2 regions of the Acidovorax sp. LjRoot194 genome follow, and region 1 is predicted to be linked to the other one. Evidence: riboswitches for the same ligand, from Rfam matches in the RefSeq annotation. Region 1 holds a riboswitch; the other holds the start of a gene.
What was found. Region 1 has a riboswitch for cobalamin ahead of ACSQ3N_RS17710 (TonB-dependent receptor domain-containing protein). Riboswitches for the same ligand answer to the same signal wherever they lie in the genome.

Region 1 (4,328 bases):
ATGCAGTGCGACCATTACCAGGGGTTTCTGTGCGCACCGGGCCTGCCGGCGCCGGAGTTTCGCGCCATGCTGGGCAAGCCGCTGCCGCTCAAGGCGCAGGGCCGGCGCGACGGACTTCAGATCTGAGCGTTGGCGTGGGGGCGCAGAGTGCGCGCGGGGCGGCCTGTGCGGGTGGCTGTGTCGTGCGCCGTGCCACTGCGCCGTTGCATGCGGGTCCTGTGGCCTGGTCCGGCAGGTGGATTCAATGCAAAAAATGCCGCTACCGCTTGATGGATCAGCGCAAGCAGCTATCAATATGGTAGCGTCCTGCTCTCGCGGGTACGCTCTTGCTGCGCCGTAGCCCGCAGCCGCCCGGCAGCCAGCCCAGCCCCGGTCAGGACGCGGCCAGCCCCTTCCAGAGCATGTAAGCCGCCAGCCCGAACAGCAGCGTGGCGAACACGCGCTTGAGCTGCTTGACGGGCAGGTTGTGCGCTGCCTTGGCGCCCAGCGGGGCGGTGAGCACGCTGCAGGTGGCGATCACGGCCAGGGCCGGCAGCCAGATGTAGCCCAGCGATGCGGGGGGCAGGCCTTCCACAGCCTGGCCGCTGATCGCGTAGCCCACCACGTTGGCCAGCGCGATCGGAAAACCCAGCGCAGCGCTGGTGGCCACGGCGTTGTGGATGGGCACGTTGCACCAGGTCATGAAGGGCACGCTCACAAAGCCGCCGCCGGCACCCACCAGGCCCGACAGGAAGCCGATCACCCCGCCCGCAGCCACCTGGCCCGCGCCGCCGGGCATCTGGCGCGTGGGAGCGGGCTTTTTGTCCAGGAACATCTGCGTGGCCGAGAAGCTCACGAACAGCGCGAAGAAGATGGCCAGGAACGAGCCCTTGAGCAGCGCGAACACGCCCAGGCTGGCGATGAAGCCCCCCAGCACGATGCCGGGCGCGAGGCGCCGGGCGATGTCCCAGCGCACCGCGCCGCGCTTGTGGTGGGCGCGCACGCTCGAGATCGACGTGAACATGATCGTCGCCATGGAGGTGGCGATCGCCATCTTCACCGCCAGATCGGGCGACACCTGCCGCGCGCCGAGGATGTAGGTCAGGAACGGCACCAGCAGCATCCCGCCGCCAATGCCCAGCAGGCCCGCGAGAAAGCCCGTGGCCAGGCCCAGGACACCAAGTTCAACGATCAGAAGAGGGTCCAGCATGGCGCAAAAGGAAAGCGTGAGGGCGGCACGGCCGCCAAGCCTGCGCCCTGTCGCCGCCGCGGTGCAGCCGGGCGGCGGGGTGACAGGGGCATGGGGAATAAGGTGTCTGCGATTGCCACCGAACCCTCATCCTGAACCGGGGGTTCAGGTGGGCGAGGGCAGCCAAGTGTTGGGTTCATCTGACGCGAGATGATCACGCTCACCGGACGATGTACCAAGCCCGAGCTCAATGAGCATTGGTTCAAGGAAATATAAAGCCCGGCGGCATCGCAGACACGTCCATTGTAGGCGCTGCCAGGGCACTGCGCTGAAAGACGGTTTTGTAAAGACCGTAAGGCGATGCACCGTGCGCGGTGCGCTGGATGGCAGGGTCGGCAAAGCTTCGGCAGCGCCCGGATTCAGGGCAGGTGGGCGGGCCCCGTCGCTCAGAGAAGCCGGCCGTCTTCGCCCAGCACGTGGTCCAGTTGCTGCACCAGCGACTGCAGCCGCTGGTCGTCGGCGGCGGGCAGCGGGGCCGAGGAAGGGGCCGCTGTCGTCGCCGCGGCAGTGGCCGCTGGCTGGGCGGGGGCGGTGTCCACCGCGGGCCGGGCGGTGGCGGCTGCCAGGTCGGCCGCTTCGCGGTCGGCGATCTCGAATGCGAGGTTCAGGGCTGCCAGCACGGCGATGCGCTCGCGGGCACGCACCTTGCCGGCATCGCGGATGCGGGTCATGGCCGTGTCCACCCGTTCCACGGCGTCCAGCAGGCGGCTTTCGTGGCCCTCGGGGCAGGTCAGCAGGTAGCTTTGCTGCAGGATCTGCACCTCGATTTGCTTCATTCGGATTCTTTCGTGGCAGGGGCTGCGGCGGGCAGGCGCTCCAGCAGGGCGTCCACCCGGGCCCGCGCGGCCGAAAGGCGGGACTTGAGCGAATCGCGCTCCTGCGTGAGGGCTGCCACCTGGTCGGCCAGCAGCGCGTTGGTGCGCTGCAGTTCCGCGTGGCGCAGCAGCAGGCGTTCAACGCGTTCGGCGATCTGGTCGGTGGTCGATGGTGTTGCCATAGAGCCCCCGATTGTAGGGTGGCGGTTTGTAATCGGCCGTAAAATCCCGAGGTTGGTGCTCGCGGTGTGGTTCACATGCCGCAGTTCAACGGGAAGCAGGGAGGCGTGCCACGCATGGCACGCCGAGCCTGCGCTGCCCCCGCAACGGTCAGCGGACGAATCACCCGATTCTCTCTCCATCACAAGCCACTGTGCGCCTTGAACAAGCGTGTGGGAAGGCGTTGGAGGGCGTTCCGCCAGCCCGGATACCGGCCAACACGGTGGCTGCGCCCACGCCTTTTTTGGGCAAAGCGCAGCCGTATCACCCATCTGCTGGCGGGGAGGCCGGCTCGGGTTTTGTTTGTTGACGATGATCCCCATGAAAATCCGTACCCCTCGTGCGCGCATTGCAGCGCCGCTGTGTCTGCAGCCGGCCCTGGCCGCCATGGCCGTTGTGGCTGCCTGTTCTGCGCAGGCCCAGGCGCAGCAAGCGCCGAACAGCGAGGCCGGCAGCCCGGTGCAGATCGCGCAGAACCTGCGCGCGCCGTCGCTCAGCGAGACGGTGGTGACCGCCACCCGCACGCCGCAGCCGCTGTCCGACCTGGTGGCCGATGTGACGGTGATCGACCGCGACACCATCGAGACCAGCGGCGCCACGGGCCTGGCCGATGTGCTGGCGCGCGTGCCGGGCATCGAGTTCTCGCGCAACGGCGGGCCGGGCACGACCACGGGGGTGTTTTTGCGCGGTGCGGAATCCCGCTTCACCGCGGTGTACATCGACGGCGTGCGCATCGACTCGCAGTCCACCGGCGGCGCCGCGTGGGAGGCCATTCCCCTCGCACAGATCGACCGCATCGAAGTGCTGCGCGGTCCGGCCGGCGCGGTCTACGGCTCGGACGCCATGGGCGGCGTGATCCAGATCTTCACCAAGCGCGGTGAAAACGGTGTGGCGCCGTACGTGGGCATCGGCGTGGGCAGCCACAGCACCACCAAGATTGAAGCCGGCGTGAGCGGTGCCACCGGCACCATCGACTACGCGCTCGGCATTGCGCGCGAGAAAAGCAAGGGCTTCAACGCCCGCACGGTGGCCACGCAAAACCCCGACCGCGACGGCTACGAGAGCACGTCGGCCAACGCGCGCCTGGGCCTGCAGATCAATGCCGCGCACCGCCTGGACGCCACGCTGCTCGCCAACGACCTGGACAGCGGCTACGACAACGGCCTGGGCAAGGACGACCGCAACCAGCACCAGCTGCACGCGCTGGGCCTGACCTGGCAGGCGCAGTGGACCACCGCATACAAGACACGCCTGCAGGTCACCGACTCGCGCGACCAGTACGAAACCACGCCCTCGGTGTACCTGAGCGAGACGCACCTGCGCGGCTACCTGTTCCAGAACGAATGGCGCCAGGGCGCGCACCTGGTCACCGCCGCCCTGGAGCGGCGCGAAGACAACCTCGAGAACGCCCCCATCGACCGCTCGCGCTCGCAGGACGCCATCGCTCTGGGCTACGGCTACACCGCCGGCGGCCACACGCTGCAGGCCAATGTGCGCCATGACTCCGACAGCGAGTTCGGCGGCAAGGGCACCGGCAGCCTGGCCTACGGCTATACCTTTGCGCCGCAGTGGCGCGCCACCGCGTCGGTGGGCACGGCGTTCCGCGCGCCCACGCTGTACCAGCGCTTCAGCGAATACGGCGTGGGCTCGCTCAAGCCCGAAAGCAGCCGCAATGCCGAGGTGGGCCTGCGCTGGGCGCAGGGCAGCAACAGCTTCTCGGCCACCGTGTACCGCAACCGCGTGCAGGACCTGATCTCCTTCGGCGCGCCCGGCCCGTGCCCATCGCCCTTCGGCTGCTACGTGAACACCGCGCGCGCCGAGTACAAGGGCGTGACCTTTGCAGGCTCGTACCGCCTGGCAGGTGTGCTCGGCGGCGTGCAGCTGCGCGGCTCGCTCGACCTGCAGGACCCGCGCGACCTGGACACCGGCAAGCAACTGGCCCGCCGCGCCAAGCGCCACGGCACGCTGGGCGCCGACACGCAGCTCGCGGGCTGGACCGTGGGCGCCGAGGTGCAGGCCTCGGGCCGCCGCTTCGACACGGTGGCCAACACCAACGTGCTGGGCGG
Region 2 (4,328 bases), 1.5 Mb from region 1:
TCCGACCAGGCGGCATACACCTTGTTGGCCAGGTTGCGCCCGCGCAGCGTGACCTGCACGCCGCGCGACACGTCCACCGTCAAAGCCGCATCCAGCGCGGTGTAGGCGGCCAGGCGCACGGTGTTGGCGTCGCTGTGAAAGCGCTCGCCCACATGCCGCACCGAGGCCGACAGCTGCATCGGCACGCCCGCGACGAAGCGGTAGCCCACGCCCGCATTGGCCACCACGCGCGGCGCGTTGGGCGGTGTGTTGCCCGACAGCGACCCGCCGCCGGCCAGGGCGTAGTCCTGGTAGCGCGCGCGGTTGAGCGCCAGGTTGCCCCACACGCTCCACTGCGCATCGGGCCGCAATGCGACCGAGGCCTCGGCCCCGCGCGACTGCAGGGCGCCGGCGCGTGCCAGCGTCTGGCCGCCCTGCCCCGCATACACGTTGCGCCGCTTGGTGTCGTACAGCGCGACGGTCCACTCGCCACGGTCCTGCCAGAAGCCCTGCTTCACGCCCACCTCGGCGTTGCGGGTGCGGGTGAGGTCCAGCGGCTGCGTGCCGCTGAGCAGGAAGATGTTGTTGGCCGCCACGTCGGCGCCCGTGCCGTACTGGCCGTACACGGTGATGCCCGCCGCAGCTTCCCAGGTAAAGCCCAGGCGGCCAGTGGTGGGGCGCCAGGTCTTGTCGAACGGAAAGCCGTTGCGCTGCACGCCCTGGGCGTTGGCCGAGGTGCGAGAGAGCTCGATGGACTCGTGCCGCACGCCGCCGATGAGCGCCACGGTGGGCGTGAGCTTGAGGCGGTCTTCCAGCGCCAGCACGGTGTTGCGGATGCCGGTGGTCTGCCGCTGCTGGGTGAGCGGACCGTAGGTGCCTCGCGCGGGGTTCACCAGGCTCACACTGTCGCCGGGGAAGTTGGCCGCACCGGGGCGGATGAAGTCGAGGTCGCTGTATTCGAACGCTGCCACCAGGCGGTTGTCGCGGCCTGCCACCTGGCTGTCCCACTGCAGCTCGGTCTTGTTGCCCACCGATGTCTGGTCGTGCGCGAGGAAGAACCGCTCGCGGTCCACCAGGCCTGTGGTGGCGTTGAACGCGGCGATCTCGTTGTTGAACCAGGTGCGGTCGGCGGTGTAGCGGTAGAACTGGGTGCGCAGCGTGAAGGCGCTGTCGATGCGCCAGTCGGCGCCCGCGCGCAGCCAGGTCTCGCGGGCCTCGTTGCGGTTGTCCTGCACGTTGTAGTTGGTGCGCAGCGTGCGGCGGTCGATGGCCACCGGGCCCAGGTTGGTGCCGTTGTAGTTGGAGGTGTAGGTGCCCGACACCACACCGCCCACCGGCTGAATGCCCGGGGCGTTGGCCGACACCAGCGGCGTGCCCCAGTAGCTGCTGCCGTTGTCGCGCTTGGCCTCGCCGGCCACGAAGAGCTTGACGCCCGGCGCCACGTGCCAGTCGAGCCCGCCCGAGATGTGGCGGTTGCGCTGGCCGGTGTCGTTGACGAAGCCGTCGCTGTTCGAGCCGCTCACGTCGATGCGGTAGTCCAGGTCCTTCCAGGCCGTGGTGCCGCCCGAGCCAAAGGCCACGCGCCGCTCGCCGAACGAGCCGACCGCGCCGGTCACTTCGCTCTGCACCGCGCCGCGGTGCGGCGCGCGGGTGACGAAGTTGACGGCACCGCCCACGGCGCCCTCGCCCGACATCAGCGATGCCGCGCCCTTCAAGAATTCGATGCGCTCCAGGTTGGCCGCGTCCATCACGCGCGATGTCATGTTGGGCGGGCCGATCTTGATGCCGTTGTACAGCGTGTTGATCTGGCTGTTGGCAAAGCCGCGCATCGAGAATGCGCTGGGCTCGGCCGGAAAGTCCCCCGCCGTCACCCCGACTGCGGCCTGGGCGGCTTCGGTCACCGTGCGCAGGCCGCGCTCGGCCAGCACCTCGCGCGGCACCACGTCGATGGACGCGGGTGTCTCACGCACCGTGAGGCCCAGGCGCGATGCGCTGTCGGTGCGCTGATCGAGCAGCGGGCCGGGTGTGGCGGACTCGTTCACGACGACGTCGGGCAAGGTGCCTGCGGTCTGGGCATGCAAAGGGAAAGCAGCGGCCAAGGCCAACGGCAGCGCGGCCATCCGCAGGGGATGAAAAGAGTGGCTCATACGATGATGGAAAACAGATAGACCCGGCGCCGGCCTCCCGCCAGCGCTTGAGCGTCACGGCAGCGCTCCCTGAGAGCACCACCCACTTGTTGGCCGGTATCCGGGCTGGCGGAAGAATCCCCCAAAGCCTTCCCAGGTGCTTGTTCAAGGCAACCCAGTGGCTGTGCGTAAGGGGAGCGGGCTGCCGAGGTGGCGACCCATCCGTTGACCGTTGCGGGGGCAGCGCAGGCGCGGCACGGTCCTGTTCGGTGGTGCCTCCCTGCTTCCCGTTGAACTGCGGCATGCGAACCATGCTGCGAGCACCAACGGGGCGATTCTAGGGGCACGGTGCGCCCTCGCGTCAGAAGTCATACCGGGCAGACAGCTCGAAGGTGCGCTGCGGCGCGATCAGCACCTGGCTGGTGGCCCGGCCTGCAAAGCTGGCATAGAGCTTGTCGGTGAGGTTGCGCACACGGAAGGTCAGCAGCACCGGCTTAATGCGCCAGCTGGCCGCCACGTCGGCCGTGGTGTGGCCGTTGATGCGGATCTGGTTGGCGTTGTCGGTGTACATCTTGCCGGTGTGGTTGATGGACAGGAACAGATCGAGCGGCAGGTCCTTGAACCGATAGTTGGCGAACAGGTTCACGATGCGCTCGGGCACGTTGGGCGGCGTGTTGCCCACGCGCGATACGCCGCCCGCCTCGGTCAGTGTGTCGAAGCGCGCATCGAGCGCCGCCACATTGCCCGACAGCGTGAGCTGCTTCGTCGCGCGCCACGCAGCGGCCAGCTCGACCCCGCGCGACGACTGCCGGCCGTTGTTGATGGTGACGTTGGCGTTGTTCGGGTCGCGCGAGAGCACGTTGTCGAGCGCGATGTGATAGGCCGCCGCCGTCCATTCCACGCTGGCCAGGCTTTGCTTGAAGCCCAGTTCGAGCTGCTTGCCCTTGGACTGTGGAAACGCCGCGTTGCCCGCCGACAGCAGGAAGAGCGAGCCCACCGGAATGGTGGCGTTGGTGTACTGCGCGTAGACGGACGATGCCGCGCTGAGGTCGAACACCGTGCCCAGCCGCGCGGAGTTGGACGAGTACTCTGTGCCGAAGGCGCTGAACGTGCCCAGGTTGAGGTCGGCCACGCTGCGGTCCACGTCCACGCGGTCGTGGCGCAGGCCGCCCACCAGCGTCCAGGCCGGGGTGAGCTTGAGCGAGTCTTCGGCAAACACCGAGGTGCTGCGCACGTCCGAGGTGAAGTTGGTGCGGTTGCCGCCGCCCGCCATCAGCGCCGGGTCGTCGTTGTAGGTGCCCACGGCCGGGTCGAACAGCGGCACGCGCAGGCTGGCAGCAGTGGCCGCCGAGCCGTTGGAAAAGCGCCGCGTGTTGTCGAAGTCGGTCTTGCTGATCTCGCCGCCCACCACGAACTTGTTCTCCAGGCCCGCCAGGCGCCCTGTGTGCGCGGCATCCAGCCGGTTGGACAGGTAGCGCTGGTCGTGCGCGATGGTGGTCTGGTCGCGCGTGATGGACGCGGGGGCGGTGAACACCGCGCTCTCGGAATTGCGCCACAGGCGGTCGACCTGGTTGGCCGTGAGCTCGTTGCGCAGCGTCCACTCGGGTGTCAGGCGGTGGGTGATGCGGGCGCGCAGCCAGTAGGCCTCGGACTGGTTCTTGTCGTCCAGGATGTTGTAGTTGTTGCGCGCGATGCGCCGGTCCACCACCCGGCCGTCGGGCGTGCTGACCACGCTGGTGGGCTGGGTCGCCAGACTGCCGGGAATGAGCGGCGTACCCCAGTAGGCGTGGCCTTCGTCGCGGGCATAGTCGAACGACACATCGAGCCGGGTGGCGCGCGCCAGGTCGAACGACACGCCGGTGGTCAGGTGCTCGAGCCTTTCGCTGTTGCGGTCGATGGTGCCCACGCGGGTGTCGTTGCGGCTGTAGTCGATGCGGTAGGCGCCCGTCTCGCCGACGGCACCGCCCAGGCCCACCGCCGCCCGGGTGGAGCCGTAGCTGCCGTAGGACAGCAAGGCCTCGCGCCCGGGGTTGCCACGGTCCGGCCGCTTGGTCTGGAAGTTGACGATGCCGCCAATGGCACTGTCGCCTTGCAGCACCGACGCCGGGCCCTTGAGCACCTCGATGCGCTCGTAGTTCCAGGTGTCTTGCACCCGGTTGGTCACGCCCGCGCCGGACATGCGCACGCCGTCGTACAGGTACAGCACGTTGGTGAAGCCGCGCA

Region 2: another riboswitch for cobalamin. It lies ahead of ACSQ3N_RS10900 (TonB-dependent receptor); the one in region 1 lies ahead of ACSQ3N_RS17710 (TonB-dependent receptor domain-containing protein).

Annotation. Positions count from the first base shown of each region.
Region 1 covers NZ_CAXUQB020000001.1:3,909,089-3,913,416, reverse strand. Annotated here, with positions in the region: gene ACSQ3N_RS17730 (EAL domain-containing protein) at 1-126, shown strand, start outside; gene ACSQ3N_RS17725 (sulfite exporter TauE/SafE family protein) at 374-1,189, opposite strand; gene ACSQ3N_RS17720 (cell division protein ZapA) at 1,615-2,004, opposite strand; gene ACSQ3N_RS17715 (hypothetical protein) at 2,001-2,225, opposite strand; cobalamin riboswitch at 2,262-2,496, shown strand; gene ACSQ3N_RS17710 (TonB-dependent receptor domain-containing protein) at 2,584-4,328, shown strand, end outside.
Region 2 covers NZ_CAXUQB020000001.1:2,419,788-2,424,115, reverse strand. Annotated here, with positions in the region: gene ACSQ3N_RS10900 (TonB-dependent receptor) at 1-2,126, opposite strand, end outside; cobalamin riboswitch at 2,201-2,445, opposite strand; gene ACSQ3N_RS10895 (TonB-dependent receptor) at 2,467-4,328, opposite strand, start outside.